Linked DNA regions of Thiocystis violascens DSM 198. Each later gene encodes a partner of the first gene's protein in a complex. Links are inferred from orthologs where the notes say so. Each region holds a gene or a part of one and is shown in the gene's direction. Other genes may lie near its edges.

Evidence for each region. The genes of interacting proteins can lie anywhere in the genome.
Region 2: the proteins of uvrA (region 1) and mfd are in contact, whole or in part, in a crystal structure (PDB 4DFC), measured with the Escherichia coli proteins. The link is inferred for Thiocystis violascens DSM 198 from one-to-one orthologs.

The regions. Positions count from the first base shown.
Region 1 is NC_018012.1:2,713,109-2,717,928, forward strand. The notes cover bases 980-4,378. They hold uvrA (excinuclease ABC subunit UvrA), read left to right. Parts: upstream 980-1,328; coding sequence 1,329-4,178; downstream 4,179-4,378. Other genes in these bases: THIVI_RS11975 (MFS transporter), read right to left, coding at 980-1,140; dndC (DNA phosphorothioation system sulfurtransferase DndC), read left to right, coding at 4,242-4,378. In the rest of the region: more of THIVI_RS11975, read right to left, coding at 1-979; more of dndC, read left to right, coding at 4,379-4,820. UniProt on the Escherichia coli protein: The UvrABC repair system catalyzes the recognition and processing of DNA lesions. UvrA is an ATPase and a DNA-binding protein. A damage recognition complex composed of 2 UvrA and 2 UvrB subunits scans DNA for abnormalities.
Region 2 is NC_018012.1:1,328,438-1,333,953, forward strand. What follows is about bases 1,027-5,121. They hold mfd (transcription-repair coupling factor), read left to right. Parts: upstream 1,027-1,426; coding sequence 1,427-4,921; downstream 4,922-5,121. In the rest of the region: THIVI_RS05970 (chemotaxis protein CheW), read right to left, coding at 1-395; THIVI_RS05975 (response regulator), read right to left, coding at 430-795; THIVI_RS05985 (UPF0175 family protein), read left to right, coding at 5,253-5,465; THIVI_RS24455 (hypothetical protein), read left to right, coding at 5,462-5,516. UniProt on the Escherichia coli protein: Couples transcription and DNA repair by recognizing RNA polymerase (RNAP) stalled at DNA lesions. Mediates ATP-dependent release of RNAP and its truncated transcript from the DNA, and recruitment of nucleotide excision repair machinery to the damaged site.

The DNA.
Region 1 (4,820 bases):
GGTTGCCAGCAGTGCGATCCAGAGCAGCGAGATCAGCGCCCCGAGCAGATAGACGGCATCGGCGCCGAAGCTCCCGTGCGCCCAGCCGCCCAGCAGACCGCCGAGAAAGGCGCCGAGAAACTGGGCGCTGGAAAAGACCCCCATCGCCGTTCCCCGAGCCCCGGCGCGCGCCACTTTCGAGACCAGCGAGGGCAGGATCGCCTCCATGAGATTGAAGACGGCGAACACCAGGATCAACAGCCCGGCCAGCGCCCAGAGCGATTGATGGAAGGCACGGAACCCCAGCAGCGACAGCCCCAGAACCATCACCGCTCCCAGCAGCACCGGGCGGATCTGGCCGAACCGCTCCGCGAGCACGATGAAGGGCACCATGGCGAGGATCGCGAGCAGCACCGCCGGCAGGTAGAGCATCCAGTGATTCAACGGGTCTAGTCCAGCCCCTTCGATCGAGAGCGGCAGCACCACGAAGAGGCTGATCATGGTCAGGTGCAGCAGGAAGATCGCGGCATCGAGCCGTAGCAGGGTCGGATTCGCGAGGACGCCAGACAGTTGATCCAGCACCGGTTGCGCGTCGCGATGGACCATCGAGCGCTCCGGGTCCGGCACCACGCGGGCCAGCACCAGCATGCCGGCCACGGCCAGCAGCGCCGTCAGCCAGAAGACGCCCGCGATCCCGAACCAGCGCGCCAGCGGCGGCCCGATGACCAATGCCGCGGCGAAGGAGAAGGCGACGCTGGTGCCGATGATGGCCATGCCCCTGGTGCGCACCTCGTCGCGGGTCAGGTCGGCGGTCAGCGCGGTGGTCACGGCGGCGATGGCGCCGGCGCCCTGAATCGCCCGACCCAGGATGACCCAGACGATATGGTCGGCCAGCGCGGCGACGACGCTCCCCAGCAGGAAGACCGTCAGACCGGCATAAATCACCGGTTTGCGCCCGATGCGATCGGACAGCAGACCGAGCGGGATCTGAAACACCGCCTGCGTCAGGCCATAGGTGCCGATCGCCAGACCGATCAGCAGCGGCGTCGCGCCGGGCAGGTCATGGGCATAGAGCGCGAAAACCGGCAACAGCATGAAAAGACCCAGCATGCGGGTCGAAAAGATGGCGGCCAGCCCGATGGTCGCGCGGCGCTCGGTCACGGAGAACGGAACCTTCGGAGGGGTGAAGTTCGGTCGATCTGCTGGGGTCACGGTCGACAGCCTTTGCGTCCGGGGGGCGAAGCTCCGCATAATAACAGCTTGGCCTGACCGAGAGCAGGCGCCAAATCCTCGGGCGATGCCAACTGCCAACGCCACCCTGTCCATCGCTCAAGCGAACTCCATCCCCCATGCACACCATCCGCATTCGCGGCGCTCGCACGCACAATCTGAAGAGCGTCGACCTCGACCTGCCGCGCGATCGGCTGATCGTCTTCACCGGCCTGTCCGGTTCGGGCAAATCCTCGCTCGCCTTCGATACCATCTATGCCGAGGGTCAGCGGCGCTATGTGGAATCGCTCTCGTCCTATGCCCGGCAGTTTCTGTCGGTCATGGAAAAGCCGGACTTGGACCATATCGAGGGACTGTCGCCGGCGATTTCCATCGAGCAGAAAACCACCTCGCACAACCCGCGCTCGACGGTCGGCACCATCACCGAGATCCATGACTATCTGCGCTTGCTGTTCGCCCGCGTCGGCCAGCCCCGTTGCCCGTCCCACGACGAACCTCTGGAGGCCCAGACCGTCAGCCAGATGGTCGATCAGGTGCTGAATCTCCCCGAGGGCGACAAGCTGATGCTGCTCGCCCCGGTGGTCTCGGCGCGCAAGGGCGAGTATCAGCGACTGCTTTCCGAGTTGCATGCACAGGGCTTCGTGCGCGCCCGCATCGATGGCGCGCTCTGCGAACTGGACGCCCCGCCCGAGCTGGATCTCAAGAAGAAGCACGACATCGAGGTCGTGATCGACCGCTTCCGGGTCCGCGCCGATCTGGCGTTGCGTCTGGCCGAATCCTTCGAGACCACGCTCAATCTCTCCGGCGGACTCGCCCGGATCGGCTGGATCGACGAACCGGAGCGCCCCGAGCTGACCTTTTCGGCCAAGTTCGCCTGCCCGGTCTGCGGCCATAGCATCCCGGAGCTGGAGCCGCGCATCTTTTCCTTCAACAATCCGGCCGGCGCCTGTCCCACCTGCGACGGGCTGGGTGTCGAACAGTTTTTCGACCCGGCCAAGGTGGTCGTGCATCCTGAACTCAGTCTCGCCGGCGGCGCCGTGCGCGGCTGGGATCGGCGCAACGCCTTTTATTTCCAGATGCTTCGCGCGCTGGGCGAGCATTACGGATTCGACGCCGAGACGCCCTGGCTGGAACTCAGCGAGCAGGTCCGCTCGGTCATCCTCTACGGCAGCGGCAAGGAGAAGCTCAAGCTCAAACTGCCGCACGAAAAAGGCAGCGCCAAGGCGCAGCCCTTCGAGGGCATCGTCCGCAACATGGAGCGCCGCTACCGCGAGACCGAATCCAACACGGTGCGCGAGGAACTGGCGCGCTATCTCTCGCACCAGCCCTGCCCCGCCTGTCAGGGCTCGCGGCTGAACGAATCCGCTCGTCATGTCTTCCTCGGCGACTCCTTCGGCTCCGCTCGGGATCGGCACAACCTGCCCGCCGTGTCGCGGATGCCGGTCGGCGAGTCGCTGCGCTTCTTCGAGACCCTGGAACTCCCCGGCCAGCGCGGCGAGATCGGCGCCAAGGTCATCAAGGAGGTCGCCACCCGGTTGCGGTTTCTGGTCGATGTCGGGCTCAACTATCTGACCCTGGAGCGCAGCGCCGAGACCCTGTCCGGCGGCGAGGCCCAGCGTATCCGGCTCGCCAGCCAGATCGGCGCCGGGCTGGTCGGGGTCATGTATATCCTCGACGAGCCGTCCATCGGACTACATCAGCGCGACAATGCCCGATTGCTCAAGACCCTGACCCATCTGCGCGACCTCGGCAACACCGTGATCGTGGTCGAGCACGACGAGGAGGCGATCCGCGCCGCCGATCTGGTGGTGGACATCGGCCCCGGCGCCGGCGTGCATGGCGGCGAAATCGTCGCCCAGGGAACCGCCGGGGAGATCGCCGCCGAACCCCGCTCGCTGACCGGGCGCTATCTGTCGGGCGAGCTGCGCATCGCCATCCCGACCCAGCGCACGCCCAACGATCCCGCGCGCCAGTTGCGCATCCTGGGCGCCAGCGGCAACAACCTGCGCGGGGTCGACGTGTCCATCCCGGTCGGCACCTTCTGCTGCATCACCGGCGTCTCCGGCTCCGGCAAATCGACCCTGATCAACGACACGCTCCACCCCTTCGCCGCCCGTCATCTCAATGGGTCCAGTCTCCAGCCCGCGCCGCATCTCGCCATCGAGGGCATGGAACAGTTCGACAAGGTGGTCGACATCGATCAGAGCCCCATCGGTCGCACCCCGCGCTCCAATCCGGCGACCTACACGGGGCTATTCAACCTGGTGCGCGATCTGTTCGCGGCGGTCCCCGAGGCGCGTTCGCGCGGTTACGGGCCGGGGCGGTTCAGCTTCAACGTCAAGGGCGGACGCTGCGAGGCGTGCAAGGGGGACGGGCTCATCCGGGTCGAGATGCATTTTCTGCCCGACATCTATGTCCAGTGCGACACCTGCCGGGGTCGGCGCTACAACCGCGAGACTCTGGAAATCCGCTACAAGGGCAAAACCATCGACGAAGTGCTCAACCTCACCGTCGAGGACGCGCTGGCGTTCTTCGCCCCCGTCCCGGTCATCCACCGCAAGCTCCAGACCTTGATGGATGTCGGTCTGTCCTATGTGCGGCTCGGTCAGAGCGCCACCACGCTCTCCGGCGGCGAGGCGCAGCGGGTCAAACTCAGCCGCGAACTGAGCAAACGCGACACCGGGCGCACGCTCTATATCCTGGACGAGCCGACCACCGGACTGCATTTCCACGATGTCAAGCATCTGCTCGACGTGCTGCACCGCTTCCGCGATCAGGGCAATACCGTGGTCGTGATCGAGCACAACCTGGATGTCATCAAGACGGCGGATTGGATCATCGATCTGGGGCCGGAAGGCGGCGACCAGGGCGGCGAGATCGTCGCCGTCGGTACACCCGAACAGATCGCCACCACTGAACGTTCGCATACTGGACGGTTTCTGGGGCCGTTGTTGGAACGGGGATGGTGAAGATCCTGTCCAAACGCCACCTTTCACGACTCAACCCCGCAAGGAGCCTTCAGGTTCAACACGATGACCACACCAAGTAACCCAATATTTCGCCCTGACAGCGAACCAGGCCACCTTGCCGACACCCGCAACCTTTTACGCAACGAGTATGCGGCTGATCGCCGGCCTTGGGTCGTCGCATACTCCGGCGGCAAGGATTCAACCCTGGTGTTGCAGTTGGTTTATGATCTCCTCTTGGAATTGGGTTCCTCCGCCGATAAACCGATCTTTGTGGTTGCCTCGGACACGCGCGTGGAAGCGCCGAACGTAGAAGAATATCTGGCTGATCGTTTATCGAGGCTATCGAGTCACGCCCGCGCCAATGGTCTGCCCGTCCATGTGCATCGGGTTCAACCGACTCCAGAACAAAGTTTCTGGGGTAACCTGATTGGCAAGGGCTATCCTTCACCGACACGCTGGTTCCGTTGGTGTACGGCGAAGATGAAGATCAAGCCATCCAAGGCGGTGATCGACGGCATCGTGCGGGAACACGGCGGAGTCGTTCTACTCTTGGGAACCCGCCTAGACGAAAGCGCAAGCCGTGCGCAGCGGATGGAGGGGCGCGCCACCAATAGCCGGGGGCTCAATCCCCACGGCGAAATC
Region 2 (5,516 bases), 1.4 Mb from region 1 along the record:
GGCGCGGCAATCTCGGATAAGCGTTCCAGACGGTCGGACACCTCGGCGATGCGCGGATCCTCGTATTCCGCGCCCTCCTGATGCGCGGCCAATTGCGCCTTCAGCACATCGCCAGCGCCGAGGAAGGCATCGATCATCTCGACGGTGGGGCGCGTTTCCTGTTTGCGCAGACGGTCCAGCAGCGTCTCCAGGACATGCGTCAACTGGGCCATATCCAGAAAGCCGAAAGTACCGGCGCCACCCTTGATGGAATGCGCGGCCCTGAAGATGGCATTGAGCGTCTCCAGATCGGGCGCGTCCACATCCAACTCCAGCAGCAGGGACTCCATCGCGGCCAGATGTTCCCCGGCCTCGTCGAAGAACACCTGATAGAAGCGACTCATATCGATGGTCATGCCCGTTCCCCTCGCTGGCGTCCGAACCGCGTGCTCAACCGATCACTTTACGGACAACGTCCAGCAATTTTTGAGGATCGAAGGGTTTGACCAGCCAGCCTGTCGCGCCCGCGGCGCGCCCCTGGCTCTTCATCGCGTCGCTCGATTCGGTGGTCAGCATCAGGATCGGCACTGACTGATATTGAGGAAGCCCGCGGAGTTGTTTGATCAGGGACAGACCGTCCATGCGGGGCATGTTCTGGTCGGTGAACACGAGATCGAAACGCCCGGCACGGGCCTTATCGAGGCCATCCTGTCCGTCGACCGCCTCGGTCACCGTGTAACCGGCGTCTTTCAACGTATAGGACACCATTTGACGGATGGACGCGGAGTCATCCACCGTGAGGATTGTCTTCGCCATTGCATGCACTCTGGGAATCGCTTTGGTTCTGATCCAGAGGTTCCGCCGCCCTGCGACGTACCTCGCGCCTGATCCCTGCCACGGAGGCGGGCCGACGCACACTCTAACCTGCTTTCGTGTCGAACGGCCAGTGATCGGCGACGGATCCTCGTCGTGCTCATCGGCCGCGCAACGGCCAACCGACGCCTGGGATTCGGCAGGGCCGACACTGCGGCGTTATAGAACCAATCCAAAACGGGCGCAATGCCTCGGGACCGTGGCGCAGATTTTTATGATGGGTTTCTCACCGCGCAGTGATCTGGCGAAGGCAATTTTCGGGAAAAACTTAGCCTGAAGCCGTTCGTGGTGAGGTTCTCGAACCATGAACGGCTTCACGCTCAGAGGCTTCGTGTTTCCCGTTCATCATTCGACCCTTCGACCCTGCGACCCTGCGACCCTTCGACAAGCTCAGGACTCAGGACTCAGGACTCAGGACGAACGGGAAACCCTTCACTGTTCGCCTGATTCGTCTGAGTTTTTCGCTTCGTCAGGTCAAACTGAATATTGCTGGCCCCCCAAACCCCAAGGCGGCGATCACCCCCCATCTATGCGAAAATCGCCACCCAGCCGTCGATTCCGAGGTTAGCCGTTCATGTCCCAGGAGGCTCCGTCCCCCCGCTTTTCCCCGCTCGCCCCGCCGCTGCCGGGACGTCCCGGCGAGCGTCTGCTCTGGGGTCGGCTTTATGGCGCCGGCGCGGCACTGGCGATCGCCAATGCCGCGCGCCAGTTCGCCGGGTTGATCCTGGCGCTAACCGAGGATGTCCAGGCCGCCGCCCGCCTGCGCGCGGAACTCGGCTTCTTCCTCGCCGGAAGCGACCGCCCGGTGCTCGGTTTTCCGGATTGGGAGACCCTGCCCTACGATGTCTTCTCGCCCCTGCCCGAGTTGGTCTCCGAGCGCCTGCTGACCCTGCATCGCCTGCCCGATCTGCGCGCGGGGGTGCTGGTGGTGCCGGTGGGTACCCTGATGCAGCGTCTGCCGCCGCGCGACTATGTGGACGGGCAGTCGCTGGTGCTGGCGGTCGGCGACCGGCTGGATCTGGACACCACGCGCCGACGCCTGGAACGGGCCGGTTATTCCTGCGTCTCCCAGGTCATCGGACACGGCGAATACGCGGTACGCGGCGCGCTGTTGGATGTCTTCCCCATGGGCAGCGAGGTGCCGCTGCGTATCGACCTCTTCGACGCGGAGGTGGAGAGCATCCGCACCTTCGACCCGGAGAGCCAGCGCTCGAAGGAGAAACTGGAGCGCATCCGACTCCTGCCAGCCCGTGAGTTTCCGTTCACGGAAGAGGCCATCGCCGGTTTCCGTCAACGCTATCGCGCCAGCATCGAGGGCGATCCGCAGAACAGCCTGATCTATCGCGAGGTCTCGGAGGGGCGCACCCCCGGCGGGCTGGAATCCTATCTGCCGCTCTTTTTCGAGCGGACCGCGACCCTGTTCGACTATCTGCCCGAACGGGTGCTGGCCCTGGAACCGGAGAGCTGCCGCGAGACGGCGGCGAGTTTCTTCGCGGCGGTCGGTCAGCGCTACGAGCAGCGCCGCCACGACCGCGAACGTCCCCTGCTGCCGCCCAACCGGCTCTATCTGATGCCCGACGAACTCGCGGGCGCGCTCAACCGATTGTCCGGCGTGCTTTATCAGTCGCCGGAACTCCCCGACCGGCGCAAGGGATACGCCGCCGCCTGCAACTTCGCCACCGCCACCCTGCCCCCGCTCGCCATCCAGGCCCGCGCGACCCAGCCGGCGCAGGCGCTCAGGGACTTTCTCGCCACGCCCGATCAGCGCGTGCTGTTCGTCGCCGAAAGCGCCGGGCGACGCGAGCTGCTGGCCGAGCACCTGCACGGTTTCGACATCCGCGCCAAACCGGTTGCTGGATGGCAGGCATTCATCGCGGGCGAGCCAGGAATTGGATTGACAGTCGCGCCGCTGGAACAGGGGCTGCGGCTGGAATCGAACGACGGCGCACCAGGGTTTGCCCTGATCACCGAAACCCAGCTCTATGGCGAACGGGTGCGCCAGGAGCGACGCCGCCGCGAGCGAGAGCGCGACAGCGACGCCATCGTGCGCAACCTCACCGAGCTGACCGAGGGTGCGCCGGTGGTCCACGAGCAGCATGGCGTCGGGCGCTATCTGGGCCTGCAAACGCTGGAGGTCGGCGGCCTGACCACCGAGTTCCTGGCGCTGGAATACGCCAACGGCGACAAGCTCTATGTCCCGGTCAGCTCGCTGCACCTGATCTCGCGCTATACCGGCGCCTCGCCCGAGCACGCCCCGCTGCATCGCCTCGGCGGCGATCAATGGGATCGGATCAAGCGCAAGGCGGCGCAAAAGGCGCACGACGTGGCCGCCGAATTGCTCGACATCTATGCCCGCCGCGCCGCGCGCCAGGGCGTCGCCTTCCCGGATGGCGGCGACGAGTACGCGGCCTTCGCCGCCGCCTTCGCCTTCGAGGAGACGCCGGACCAGATGCGCGCCATCGAGGCGGTCATCGCCGACATGGCCGATCCCAAACCGATGGACCGGGTGGTCTGCGGCGATGTCGGTTTCGGCAAGACCGAGGTTGCCATGCGCGCCGCCTTCATGGCGGTCAATGGCGGGCGTCAGGTGGTGGTGCTGGTGCCCACCACCCTGCTCGCCCAACAGCATTTCGAGAACTTTTCCGACCGCTTCGCCGACTGGCCGGTCAAGGTCGAGAGTCTCTCGCGCTTTCGTACCGCCAAGGAACAGAAAAAGATCCTGGAAGGATTGGAGGACGGCACGCTCGACATCGTGGTCGGCACCCACAAGCTGTTGCAGCCGAGCATCAAGTTCAAGAATCTGGGGCTCGCCATCATCGACGAGGAACACCGTTTCGGGGTGCGGCACAAGGAGCAGTTGAAAAATCTGCGCAGCGAGGTGGACATCCTCACGCTCACCGCCACCCCGATCCCGCGCACGCTGAACATGGCCATGTCCGGGATGCGCGATCTCTCGATCATCGCCACCCCGCCGGTCGAGCGCCACCCGATCAAGACCTTCGTCAGCCCCTGGAACGACGGGCTGATTCAGGAGGCGGTGCTGCGCGAGCTGAAACGCGGCGGGCAGGTCTATTTCCTCCATAACGAGGTCGAGACCATCGAGAATCAGGCCCAGAAGCTGGAGGCGCTGATCCCGGAGGCGCGCATCCAGGTCGCCCACGGCCAGTTGCGCGAACGCGATCTGGAGCGGGTCATGCGCGACTTCTACCATCAGCGCTTCAACCTGCTGGTCTGCACCACCATCATCGAAAGCGGCATCGACGTGCCGAGCGCCAACACCATCGTCATCAACCGCGCCGACAAGCTGGGGCTGGCCCAACTGCACCAGTTGCGCGGACGGGTCGGGCGCTCGCATCACCGCGCCTATGCCTATCTCATCACCCCGCCCGCCAAGGCCATGACGGCGGACGCCAAGAAGCGCCTGGAGGCGATCGAATCGATGGAAGACCTGGGCGCCGGCTTCACGCTCGCGACCCATGATCTGGAGATTCGCGGCGCGGGCGAACTGCTGGGCGACGAACAATCGGGACAGATTACCGAGATCGGTTTCACGCTCTACATGGACCTGCTGGAACGCGCCGTCGCGGCGCTCAAGGCCGGACGCACGCCCGAACTCGACCGTCCGCTCGATCACGGCGCCGAGATCGACCTCGGGCTCCCCGCCCTACTGCCGAGCGACTATCTGCCCGATGTCCAGACGCGCCTGGTGCTCTACAAACGCATCGCGAGCGCTCGCAACAGTGACGAACTGCGCGAACTTCAGGTCGAGATGATCGACCGCTTCGGCCTGCTGCCCGAACCGGCCAAGAATCTGCTGGAAATCACCGAACTCAAGCTCAGGATCCAGCCGCTCGGGATCCGCAAGATCGAGGCCGGACCGGCGAGCGGACGCATCCTCTTCAATGAGGCGCCCAACATCGACCCCGCCAACCTGATCCGGCTGATTCAGACCAAGCCGAAGGAATTCAAGCTCGACGGCGGGGACAAGCTCAAATTCTTTCGGGAGATGGCCGAACCGCGACAGCGGTTGCGGGCGGTCGGCGCTGTGGTGGAGCAGTTGGCGGGGTAGCCATCACTGCCATTCAGTTAAGCCGTTCGTGGTGAGGCAGAATCTGGCCTACATGGACCGCTTCTGGGTAGCCATCACGGCCATTCAGTTAAGCCGTTCGTGGTGAGGCAAAATCTGGCCTACATGGACCGCTTCTGGGTAGCCATCACGGCCATTCAGTTAAGCCGTTCGTGGTGAGGCCCTCGAACCATGAACGGCTTAACTGAATGGCCGTGGGGGTAAACCTGGGAGCGTGGCGCTGGCCCAGACTACAATCGACCCATCGCCACGCTCGCCCAAGGCCATCTCATGCCGACACTCTTAACTTGAAATTCCAACCGATACCTGGCCGATGCCCACCGATCCCCCCGAACGATTTGCCGCCGAGGCCCGTTTTCTGCTGGCCTTGAAGCTGTTCGAGTTGGGGCGGGTGTCCTCCGGCAAGGCCGGACGCCTCTGTGGCATGGGGCGAGTCGAATTCCTGTTGGCCGCCAGTCGCGCGGGAACGCCAGTCGTCACACTCTCAACCGACGAGATGGCGTCTGAGTTTTCCTGGGATGATTGATCGACGAACCGCGCGGACGTCGGATTGCCCACCAGATCAAGCTCGACGGCG